Regions from separate parts of the Yersinia canariae genome, predicted to be linked through region 2. Evidence: predicted binding sites of a transcription regulator. Region 2 holds the regulator's gene; each other region holds the start of a gene.

Region 1 (4,220 bases), 940 kb from region 2:
ATTCGCGCTGATTTGAACCTTCGACTTTGCCACCCAATTGCATCGCCATGGTCTGCATGCCGTAGCACACGCCCAACACCGGGACACCCGCTGTGAATACATAATCAGGCGCTCGTGGGCTGTCATGCTCAGTGGTGCTTTCAGGGCCGCCGGAAAGAATGATGCCGCTTGGATTAAATTCGCGGATTTGAGCTTCGGTCACGTCCCACGCCCAAAGTTCACAATAGACGCCAATTTCACGAACTCGGCGTGCTACTAATTGGGTATATTGCGAGCCGAAATCAAGAATCAGAATGCGATGTTTATGGATATTTTTTGTCATGTGCGGCAAATTCCAGATATTAAAATAAAAAATAGTCATCTGATGACCAGCACCAGATGACTAATTAACTTGTTATTAGCCCATGCGGTAGTTTGGTGACTCTTTAGTAATCGTCACATCATGAACATGGCTTTCTTGAATGCCAGCACCACTAATACGGACAAATTCAGCTTTGGTGCGCAATTCATTGATAGTGGCGCAGCCGGTCAGCCCCATACATGAACGCAGGCCGCCCATTTGCTGATGCACAATCTCTTTCAGCAGACCTTTGTATGCCACGCGCCCTTCAATACCTTCCGGTACCAATTTATCGGCAGCATTATCGGTTTGGAAGTAGCGATCTGAAGAGCCTTTGGACATCGCGCCCAGTGACCCCATTCCGCGGTAAGATTTGAATGAACGGCCCTGATACAGTTCGATTTCACCTGGAGACTCTTCAGTCCCAGCCAACATAGAGCCGACCATGACACAAGAAGCGCCCGCCGCAATGGCTTTGGAAATATCACCAGAGAAACGAATACCACCGTCGGCAATCACCGGAATACCCGTACCTTCCAGCGCTTCGACCGCATCGGCAATCGCCGTAATCTGTGGAACACCAACACCGGTCACAATACGTGTGGTGCAGATTGAGCCAGGGCCGATACCCACTTTAACCGCGCTGACACCAGCATCGGCTAAAGCTTTCGCTCCCGCGCCCGTCGCCACATTACCGCCAACGATTTGCAGGTTAGGATATTTAGCGCGTGTTTCGCGAATACGTTGCAAAACGCCTTCGGAGTGGCCGTGAGATGAGTCGATGAGCAGAACATCAACACCAGCAGCAACCAGAGCATCAATACGCTCTTCATTGCCAGCACCGGCACCAACAGCAGCACCAACACGCAGACGGCCATGCTCGTCTTTACAAGCATTAGGTTTGCGTTCTGCTTTTTGGAAGTCTTTTACTGTGATCATGCCGCGCAGATGGAAGCTATCGTCAACAACCAGGGCTTTCTCGACACGTTTTTCATGCATTTTTTGCAGAACAACTTCGCGGGCTTCGCCTTCTTTGACTGTGACCAAACGCTCTTTCGGTGTCATCACCGCAGTCACGGGTTGATCCAGGTCAGTGACAAAGCGAACGTCACGGCCAGTAATGATGCCAACCAGCTCGTAGTCTTCGGTCACTACCGGATAACCGGCGAAACCGTTACGGGCGGTCAGTTCTTTAACCTGACGGAGGGTGGTCGTTGGAGTCACAGTCTGTGGTTCAGTAACAACACCACTTTCGTGTTTTTTCACGCGGCTGACTTCTTCAGCCTGGCGCTCAATGGACATATTTTTGTGGATGAAACCTAAACCGCCCTCTTGTGCCAGCGCAATGGCCAGACGAGCTTCGGTTACGGTATCCATTGCTGCGGACAGCATAGGGATATTCAGGCGGATAGTTGCAGTCAGTTGAGTACCAAGTTCTGCCGTATTAGGCAAAACTGTGGAGTGGGCTGGAACCAGGAGAACGTCGTCAAATGTTAGAGCTTCTTTCGCGATACGTAGCATGGGCAATATCTCACCAAGGTGGATGTAAAAAGATAAAATATTGCCGTGGCATTATACAGAGCGTAATCGGTTGCCTCCAGCACTTTCTCATTATTTTTCTTGCCAAGCGGTTTGAGGCAGGTAATATCGATCAATTAAGTGCTTGTTTTAAAATTTGATCCAGGTCACATGTCACAAAATTCTGCTTCATCAATTTTTACTGTCAGCCGCCTTAATCAGACGGTGCGACAGCTGTTGGAAATGGAAATGGGCCAAATTTGGCTCACTGCCGAGATTTCCAACTTCTCCCAACCTTCGTCTGGTCACTGGTATTTCACCTTAAAAGATGACCGGGCGCAGGTTCGCTGCGCGATGTTCCGTAACACGAATCGCCGCACAACGTTTCGCCCGCAAAATGGCCAGCAAGTGTTGGTCAGGGCGTCAATCACGCTGTATGAGCCCCGTGGTGACTATCAGTTAATTGCCGAAAGCATGCAGCCTGCCGGTGATGGATTGCTGCAACAGCAGTTTGAGCAGCTTAAACAGCAACTGGCCGCAGAAGGGCTTTTCGACCAAAATCACAAGCAATCTCTGCCCAGCCCCGCCAGGCAAGTCGGGGTGATAACCTCATCCAGCGGTGCCGCGCTGCACGATGTTTTGCAAGTTTTGCAACGCCGCGACCCCTCTCTGCCAGTGATTATTTACCCGACCGCGGTGCAAGGCGCTGATGCGCCACTTCAAATAGTCCGAGCCATTCAATTGGCTAACCTGCGGGGTGAATGTGATGTATTGATCGTCGGGCGCGGGGGTGGTTCACTCGAAGATTTGTGGAGTTTTAATGACGAGCGGGTGGTGCGCGCTATTTTTAACAGTCGAATTCCCATTGTCAGCGCGGTCGGCCATGAAACCGATGTCACTATCGCGGACTTTGTTGCAGATTTACGCGCCCCAACCCCTTCAGCCGCCGCCGAGCTTGTCAGCCGTAACCAAATTGAGTTAGTTAGGCAAATTCAGGGGCAACAGCAGCGGATGGAAATGGCAATGGATTATTATCTGGCGCAGCGTAGCCAGCAATTCACCCGCCTTGAACATCGGCTGCAACAACAACATCCGCATTTACGACTGGCGCGTCAGCAAACACTCCTGCTGAAGTTACAGCGCCGCTTGGAAGAAAGCGCACAAAGCCAAATTCGCTTATTAAGCCGGCGTACTGAACGGCTACAACAGCGCTTAGTGCAAGCTCAACCTCAAGGCCAAATCCACCGTTATCACCAGCGGGTGCAACAGCAAGAATACCATTTACGGCAAGCCTTAGAACGCCAGCTTAATAGCTATCGTCAGCGCTTTGGTATCGCCTGCTCGCAATTGGAAGCAGTCAGCCCATTGGCAACGCTTGCCCGTGGCTATAGCGTCACGCAGACCCCTGAGGGTGCTTTGCTCAAAACCACCAAACAAGTGCATACCGGCGACAAGCTCACCACCAGATTGCAAGATGGTTGGGTGGAAAGTGAAATCACGCAAATCAATGTCGTAAAAAAGCGCCGCCAGCGCAAAACAGCCGACTAACGAAATAGCTGCCTGCAAATGACAAATTGGGCGCAGCTAGCAACCCTCTAGCTTCCAATATGAAGGGTGTAAAGAATTCTGTTGACCAATCAGACTATCGGCAGATAACTAAAGCGCACGCGGCTCTTCGAAATCAGTCCGTGGCCATTCTGACAAAAATAATCAACCGCACCACATGCCTTCAACACTTGCAGGGATTTAGCACAATCAGGGCACACTGCTTGTTGCTGAAAGTTGCCATGGCAGTTAGAGCAGTGAAAGTGGCCACTCACTTCCGTCATTGCTTTCTCACAAACCGGGCATAACGCATCCATAATTTCTCTCCGACAAATTGATGAAAACTTACATCACGCCCAGCGAACGTAAGAAGTAAATCCCGAGCGCAGTAGTGAAAAATGAGCCAACCGTGGTGATGGCAATAATATTCGCCGCAAGTGTAGCATTCCCCCCCATGGCCCGGGTCATGACATAACTGCCCGCAGCAGTTGGGGTCGCGGAAAACAGAAAAACAATACCTAATGTTGCGCCACGGAATCCCATCAGCACCCCCCCGAGCGTCATCAATATTGGTACGATAAATAGTTTTGCTACTGAGGATAATGCCGCCACATTGGAAGAACGGAACATTGCATGCCAATCAAGACTCGCGCCGGTGCAAAGCAATGCCAGAGGAAGTGCCAAGGCTGAGATATAACTGCCAGTCTGCACAATCACCGGAGGAATAGGTAACTGGGTTTGAGCATAAGCTAAACCGCATACCAGACCAATAATCAATGGGTTAGTAACAATACTGCGCAACAATGCCAATTTGCTG
Region 2 (4,220 bases):
GCACCACAACACCTATGTGGTCAACCTCAATAATCTGATTAAAGATACCGAGTTTGCCGGTAAAAGCCTGGAAGAGATTGTCAAAACCTCCAGCGGCGGCATCTTTAATAATGCAGCTCAAGTCTGGAATCACACCTTTTATTGGCACTGTTTGTCACCTAATGGTGGTGGCGAGCCAACAGGCAAAGTCGCCGAGGCCATTAATAAATCCTTCGGTTCTTTCGCTGAATTTAAAGCGCAATTTACTGATGCAGCAGTGAAAAACTTTGGTGCGGGCTGGACGTGGCTGGTCAAAAAAGCGGATGGCACTCTGGCTATTGTCAGTACATCCAATGCCGCCACACCGCTGACGACCCAAGATAAGCCGCTGTTGACTGTAGATGTATGGGAACACGCTTACTATATTGATTACCGTAATGCGCGACCAAAATATCTGGAGAACTTCTGGGCGCTGGTGAATTGGTCTTTCGTTGAGAAAAATTTAGCCTAATTCAGCAAAAGAAATAGTCAATCGTGTTGACGTGATACCCAATAGATTTCAAGTTGCAGATAGGTGGTTATAAAATAAGCCCAAGGAATTGAAATAACACAATGAGTTGGGTGAGTGAGGCGACCAGCAACCCTGTATTTTGAAAGATGGCGGGTATTTCTCTAGACATAATTAAGGGCGGATTAACCGCCCTACTTATCACTTCACACCGGCAAGCGGTTTAATTAATTCATGACCGCCACGAAGCTAAAAGCAATAATCATTGCCAGCGCACCAACAGTCGTAATCAGCGACATTTTCAGATTGGTATCCATAACAACTCCTCAGCCGGTTAATTTTTATACTCATCATACTTTCAGTAGCAATGGTGTTGGCTACGCGCAATCATCCGAATCATTTACGACAGTAAACTCACCGAGATTCATCCGCTTGCCACCTTCCTGCTACCCGCATTATTGAGAGTATAGTAGGGTAAAGGCACATAATTAGTGCGTTAAATTATTTTCCCACAGTTAAGAAAAAAAATCTTGTGCTCATTACGCACTTTATAACATTGATTACCTCTTCCACTTTTCCTCCAGATCAGCCAAAATTCGCAGTTCATAACTGTATGCCGACTAATAACGTCCAATAAATACTCTCAGACGACCATCTGACTTCGCTCTCCAGCCCACTATTGTGTTTCTGTCTGAGCGGTGTTCGAGTCATGCAGGCAAACGATTAACATAATACTGACCTGTTGTAACAGGTGAGCTTAGGAGTCATTCTTTTTATGGCAACGATTAAAGATGTGGCCAAACACGCGGGTGTGTCTACCACCACCGTTTCGCACGTTATCAATAAAACTCGTTTCGTCGCCGAAAATACTAAGGCCGCAGTGTGGGCGGCCATTAAAGAGCTGCATTATTCGCCCAGTGCTGTGGCCCGTAGCTTGAAAGTGAATCACACGAAATCAATTGGCTTGTTGGCAACATCCAGTGAAGCGCCCTATTTCGCTGAGGTGATCGAAGCAGTTGAAAATAGCTGTTATAGCAAAGGTTACACCCTGATTTTATGTAATTCACATAATAATCTGGATAAACAAAAAGCCTATCTGGCCATGCTGGCGCAAAAACGTGTCGATGGATTATTGGTGATGTGTTCTGAATATCCTGAGCAATTACTGGGAATGTTAGAAGATTATCGCAATATCCCCATGGTTGTGATGGACTGGGGTACTGCTCGCGGTGATTTTACCGACTCGATTATTGATAATGCTTTTGAAGGCGGCTATTTAGCCGGCCGTTATCTTATTGAGCGCGGTCATCGAGATATTGGCGCTATTCCTGGCCAATTATCCCGTAATACTGGCGGTGGTCGCCATCAGGGCTTCCTGAAAGCACTAGAGGAAGCCAATATCGAATTACGTGATGAGTGGGTGGTTCAGGGCGATTTTGAACCCGAATCCGGTTATAAGGCCATGCACCAAATTCTGACACAAAAACATCGCCCGACCGCGGTGTTCTGTGGCGGCGATATTATGGCCATGGGCGCAATATGTGCTGCGGATGAGTTGGGCCTGCGGGTGCCACAAGATATTTCGGTGATTGGCTATGACAATGTCCGTAATGCCCGGTATTTCTCACCTGCGCTGACCACAATTCATCAGCCAAAAGAGAGATTGGGCGAAACCGCTTTTGCCATGTTGCTCGACCGTATTATCAGTAAACGCGAAGACCCGCAAACAATTGAAGTGCATCCTAAGTTGGTTGAGCGCCGGTCTGTTGCTGATGGCCCATTCCGCGATTATCGCCGTTAATCTTGCCTATGCCGGTAGCGCCGCATGCTACCGGCAGCTAATCCTGCTGCCCGCCGCCCTACGTGACATCATTATCATCTTTTAACCACTCATTATTTAGCGTGACACTGTCACCCAAATACGCCAGCATCCATGCTAAGGCCGGTGAGTGATTATTCTGATCCCACGTCAAGCAACACGGGCTGTCAGGCAGGGGTTCTGTCAGTGTTAATACCGCCAATTTCCCTTGTTGAATCAATGGAGATACCATATGCGCAGGAACCATTCCGATACATAACCCTTCACACAAACAGTCGATTCCCGTCGCCCAATCCGGTGCGACCAATCGCTGTTGGTTATCTAATGTCCAAGTATCTCGTTTCGGCAAATTTCGCGCCGTATCTTCCAGGCACAATGAGGGATAAGGCCGCAGCTGGTCATCATTAAGCGGCCCGGTTAAATGGGCTAAGGGGTGATTAACACTCACCACACAAAGCCAGGTCAAGAAACCCATGTCGCGAAAGACAAACCGCCCACCAACAGGAATAGCGCGAGTTGCACCAATCGCCATATCAGCCTGCCCATCCACCAGCGCATCCCAGACACCATTAAACACCTCATAACGCACTCGCAGTTCGATATCGGGGAAATGGCGATAAAAATCCTGCACTAAACGACGGCTACGTTGTGGTTTGACGATTTTATCGACCACGATATTTAATTGCCCGCGCCAACCATTCGCGACTTGCTGACACTGGCGGCGTGTGCTATTCATTTTTTTGATAACATCTCGGGCTTCCTTGATAAAAACCCGGCCCGCTTCAGTCAATTCTACGTCCCGATGACGCCGCGTAAATAAGGGCACAGCCAACCATTCCTCTAATTGGCGCACGGTATAACTGACCGCAGACGGCACTCGGTGCAATTCTTGTGCGGCTGCGCTGAAACTTCCTGTACGCGCAACTGCATCCACCACATCCAATGAATATTCTGACCACATGATTTTTCGCCTCACGCACACGAAATAATTGATATCAATTTTTTTGATAGCATGTCGCAAATATTACCGTTTCACAACAGAATATCTCGCCGGATAGAATGCCCCCCGCCATTAATTTCAATGACAAAATTTTTGCCTGCAAAATTATAATTTAGCCAAAGTCATTGAGGCAGCAGATAGATAGCAAGCTTATTAAATAAAATTAACTGATATAAATCAGTTGATTGCATGCCAATCAGTGACGCGCAGATTGGCGCACGGCTTGCCGCGATCTCGTGGAGCTAAGGCTCGAGGGCGAGCCGAATAACGAGCAGAGCTATCCCCTGCGGTTTCAAGGACATAGGATATAAAGAGAAATAAAGAATGAAAACGTCTTCAAGTTTCATGTTCTATCTCGCCGGTTTGAGCATGTTGGGCTACCTGGCGACCGATATGTATTTGCCCGCCTTTGGCGCCATGCAGCAAGAACTGCAAACCTCCGCCGGTTTTATCAGTGCCAGTCTCAGCATTTTTCTCGCCGGTTTCGCTATCGCCCAGCTCGTCTGGGGGCCAGTTTCTGATAAATTAGGCCGTAAACCCGTGTTGTTAGCAGGGTTGAGTTTATTTGCCATTGGCTGTCTGGGGATTTTATGGGTTGAAACGGCAACACAATTACTGGTTCTGCGTTTTATTCAAGCAATTGGTGTCTGTTCTGCCGCCGTGAGCTGGCAAGCATTGGTCGTAGATCGCTATCGTGACGGCAAGGCCAACCGGGTGTTTGCGACCATTATGCCATTAGTGGCGCTATCCCCGGCGCTGGCCCCATTACTGGGCGCGTGGTTATTAAACCACTTCAGTTGGCGGTCAATTTTTGTAGTTTTATTGATAACCACATTGCTATTGCTTATCCCGACTGCATTGCTTAAAGAGCGGAAAAAGACCGCGTCAGACAGCGCAACTAACAGCAAAACTGC
Region 3 (4,220 bases), 2.1 Mb from region 2:
ATGAATATTACCTTTAATAATATCACCGGCATTAAGGGATAACTCGCCATCATCACTTTGCCAATCACCTTGCTTAAACGTGATATTTTTAAGTGTCAGATCTAAGTCATTAAATGCCCAGTTTTTCCCTTCAACACGCGCATCAATTAAATCAAAGCGCTTCAGCGTGATGGGGGGAAGTTGTAAAAATGTATCCCAGACGTCTTCTAAAGTTGCTGCTGTTTGCAGGCGGATATTACTCAGGCGCAGGCGGTCAATCAACCAACTGCCATCGGCGGATTGGCTGGCATTACCCGTCAGTTCCCCTTGCGCAAGGTCAGCCCCGAAGTTATTAAAAGTAAAGGTCTTTTTCTGGATTGAGCCCTGCAGATACAGCTTTTGGGCTGTAATGCCATTAATGGTCAATGAGCCAGCACTGAACTGGAATTGGGCATTTTCACCCAAACTATTACCCGGCAATGATTGCCAAGGGATGAGCCCACCATTGACTTGTTGGCCCGTCACTTTCCACTGACCCGCCGTATTTTGCGGCTCAATGGTGGTATTCAGCGCCATATTGGTCAGCCTCAACGTATCAGCCTGCAAGGGGAGCGGTGATGCGCTGTTATTGAGAGTTAAGCTCCCATTTTGCAAATTAAGGCTAAGAAAATGGCGAGGTTCGGTCAGTTGTCGCCAGCTCAGACCTAACACCGCTTGCTGGGCAATAAGAAACGCGGGTTGATTGGCCCGGCCTAGCAAAACATCAGTGATACTGATTTGCCCAGGTTGTGACCATGAGTGATCTACTTTCCCCAGAGAGAGGCGATATTCGCTGTTATCACTGACCCAATGGCTTAGCCAACCGGCAGCCCAACGGGTCTGAAGCAGTACGTAGCACAGCACTATCGACAGCACCAGTAGCAGTAATAACGTTAGCAGCACTTTCCCGAGAAATTTCATCCGGTTTTTCCACACCTGTCTGTATACGGAACCCTGTTTATGCCGCAAATTGTCCATTAGCTCAATAGACAATCAGTTATCAGGGCATAAAAAAATAGCCGGTATCGATTACGACCGGCCATTTCAGCAACGTATTAGCGCAAAGATTATTTTTCTTGTGGGAAGAGTAGGTTAAGTACGATGGCGGTGATACCGCCAGCCGCTATCCCGGAAGAAAGCAGGGTTTTCACCCAATCAGGTGCAAATTGCAGAATTAACGGTTGTTGTGCGACACCCATACCAACGGCTAATGACAGCGCCATAATCATAATTGCACGGCGGTTAAGGGTTTCGCGTGACACGATACGCACGCCGGAAGCGGCAATCGTACCGAACATCACGAGAGTTGCGCCCCCCAGCACAGGTTCTGGAATATGTTGTACAAACCCAGCGACTGCGGGGAACAAGCCCAGGACAATCAGCATTAGCGCGACAACAAAACCAACATAGCGGCTGGCAACACCGGTCAATTGGATAACCCCATTATTCTGACCAAAGCAGGAGTTAGGGAAAGTGTTAAACACGGCTGATAGCATGGAGTTCAAACCATTTGCCAACACACCACCTTTCAAGCGTTTCATATACAACGGGCCATGAACTGGTTGCTCTGAAACATCTGAGGTTGCTGTGATATCTCCGATGGTCTCAAGTGAGGTCACCATAAAGATAAGCATCAATGGCACCAATAGATTCCAGTCAAAAGATAAACCGTAGTACAGCGGCGTTGGGATGGTAATTAGGGCGGTATCTACGACTGGACGGCTTTCGGGCAGCATACCCAGTGTCCAGGCCAGCAGATACCCGACGGCCATGGCAATAACCAGTGAGGCGACCCGCAGATACGGGTTACGTTGGCGGTTGAGTAAAACAATGACCAACAGCACGGCACCCGCCAACAAGAGATTTTTAGGTGAGCCAAAAGTATGGTCGCTCATTGCGCCATAACCGCCACCAATAGATGTCAGCCCAACTTGAATCAATGACAGCCCAATAATCATCACCACAATACCGGATACCAGTGGGGTGATAATGCGGCGCGCCAGATGTAAGAAACGGGAAAGTATAATTTCTGTACAGGAGGCGACCATCAAAGTACCGAATAAGGCCGCCATCATCGTTGGGATATCAGCCCCACCATTCTTCAACGCCAATCCTCCCATAATCAGCGGAGAAACAAAGTTAAAACTGGTGCCCTGAATAGATAACAGGCCAGAGCCAACTGGCCCCCAAGTTTTAATTTGCAGTAGCGATGCCAGGCCAGAGGCAAACAATGACATGCTAATAATTCGCTGGGTATCTTCCGCCGGCAGTCCCAGCGCCTGACAAATCAGTAGGCCGGGAGTTATCACTGCAACAAACATTGCCAATAAATGTTGGCACGCGGCAAACAGGGTTTGGGCGAGTGGAGGGCGGTCTTCTAAACGATAAATTAATTCACTGGGGCGAGTTGTTGTCTGCTGTGGTGCATCAAGTTCGGCGGATTGCGTAGACATGGAGTGGCATTCCCGGATCGGCAAAGAGGGCATTTTAATGATCCGCCTCACAAAAGCAATCGGTTGCGCTGCATTTTTTTAAATATACCGGTCTGGTGCGGCTTCATTTTTTTCTATTACTAAACTTGTAATTCGGGGCATTTTTTTTTCTAATCCCCCTCTTACTGCTTTGGCGTTTATTAAGGAACTGTCTAACGTCATATTTTTATTCGATATTTCAATCGCATGGAGTACCAAGATGTTTCATCTCGATACCTATGGCACGCTAGTCGCGGCCTGTCTGGTTTTATTATTAGGCCGAAAACTCGTACAAACTGTCCCTTTTCTAAAAAAGTACACTATCCCTGAACCCGTTGCCGGCGGATTGCTGGTGGCTTTTCTCATGCTGCTGATGCAAAAGACCCTCGGTTGGGAAATCAGCTTTGATATGTCGCTGAAAGATCCCTTGATGTTGGCATTCTTTGCAACAATTGGCCTGAATGCTAACTTGGCCAGTTTACGGGCGGGTGGCAAGGCCCTGAGTGTGTTTGTCTTTGCTGTCGTCGGTTTGCTATTGATGCAAAACGCGATTGGTATAGCTCTCGCGAAACTGATGGGGTTGGATCCGCTAATGGGCTTATTGGCCGGCTCAATTACGCTATCAGGCGGGCACGGTACAGGTGCCGCATGGAGTAAAGTGTTCGTTGAACGTTATGGTTTTGAAAATGCAACCGAAGTTGCCATGGCTTGCGCGACATTTGGCTTGGTTCTGGGTGGGTTGATTGGCGGCCCGGTAGCCCGCTATTTGGTAAAACACTCTTCCACACCGGATGGCACCCCAGAGGACAGCGAAGTGCCGTCTGCTTTCGAAAAGCCTTCTGCTGGCCGTATGATAACGTCATTGGTATTGGTCGAAACCATTGCCATGATTGCCATTTGCCTCATGGCTGGCCAAGTGATTTCTGGTGGGCTGCAGGGCACAATGTTTGAGTTACCGACCTTTGTTTGTGTGTTATTCGTTGGGGTTATCCTCAGTAACACGGTGTCGGCAATTGGTTTTTATAAAGTCTTTGATCGCGCAGTTTCAGTGCTAGGGAATGTCAGTTTGTCACTGTTTTTAGCAATGGCGTTGATGAGCCTAAAACTGTGGGAGCTGGCGTCACTGGCATTACCGATGCTGGTGATTCTATCAGCACAGGCACTGGCGATGGCGCTGTACGCTATCTTCGTCACTTATCGGTTGATGGGGAAAAACTATGATGCAGCAGTGTTAGCCGCAGGGCATTGTGGTTTTGGTTTAGGCGCAACGCCGACCGCTATTGCCAATATGCAGGCTATTACTGATCGTTTCGGCCCATCACATTTAGCCTTCTTGGTGGTACCGATGGTCGGCGCGTTCTTTATTGATATCGTCAATGTAATCGTGATTAAGCTTTACCTGTTACTGCCAATTTTCCCTGCGGCCGTGGGGTAATGGTTTTTTGGGGGCGGCTATATCCGCCCCTTATGCATTATTGATTAAGCATTAGTGTAACGCGCGCGCTCGGGTAGCCAGCGCTCTATCAACGCCCGTGCGTGTTCGGGATATTGCTGATGCAGATGACGAGCTACTCGCTGCACTTCTGGAATCATGGCCTGGTCTCGTAGTAAATCAGCCACTTTAAACTCGGCACTGCCGGTCTGGCGTGTTCCCAAGAGTTCACCCGGCCCACGTATTTCTAAATCCCGTTGAGCAATAACAAAGCCGTCATTGCTGTCACGTAGCACTTG

What was found. Region 2 encodes PurR, which represses purine synthesis genes. Its sites were predicted from a motif close to CANGCAAACGTTTGCNTG; they were not measured.
Region 1: guaB (IMP dehydrogenase) is a predicted target of PurR. The motif match lies at 1,921-1,938, and genes of this name have one in related genera.
Region 3: F0T03_RS00210 (nucleobase:cation symporter-2 family protein) is a predicted target of PurR. The motif match lies at 2,524-2,541, and genes of this name have one in related genera.

What each region holds. Positions count from the first base shown of each region.
Region 1 covers NZ_CP043727.1:1,244,794-1,249,013, reverse strand. The annotation lists gene guaA (glutamine-hydrolyzing GMP synthase) at 1-322, opposite strand, end outside; gene guaB (IMP dehydrogenase) at 398-1,861, opposite strand; gene xseA (exodeoxyribonuclease VII large subunit) at 2,030-3,406, shown strand; gene F0T03_RS05775 (zinc ribbon domain-containing protein) at 3,496-3,720, opposite strand; gene F0T03_RS05770 (AEC family transporter) at 3,749-4,220, opposite strand, start outside.
Region 2 covers NZ_CP043727.1:2,187,222-2,191,441, reverse strand. The annotation lists gene sodB (superoxide dismutase [Fe]) at 1-490, shown strand, start outside; gene cydH (cytochrome bd-I oxidase subunit CydH) at 715-804, opposite strand; gene purR (HTH-type transcriptional repressor PurR) at 1,263-2,288, shown strand; gene punR (DNA-binding transcriptional activator PunR) at 2,347-3,267, opposite strand; gene punC (purine nucleoside transporter PunC) at 3,631-4,220, shown strand, end outside.
Region 3 covers NZ_CP043727.1:45,778-49,997, forward strand. The annotation lists gene F0T03_RS00205 (AsmA family protein) at 1-939, opposite strand, end outside; gene F0T03_RS00210 (nucleobase:cation symporter-2 family protein) at 1,086-2,471, opposite strand; gene gltS (sodium/glutamate symporter) at 2,710-3,924, shown strand; gene recG (ATP-dependent DNA helicase RecG) at 3,969-4,220, opposite strand, start outside.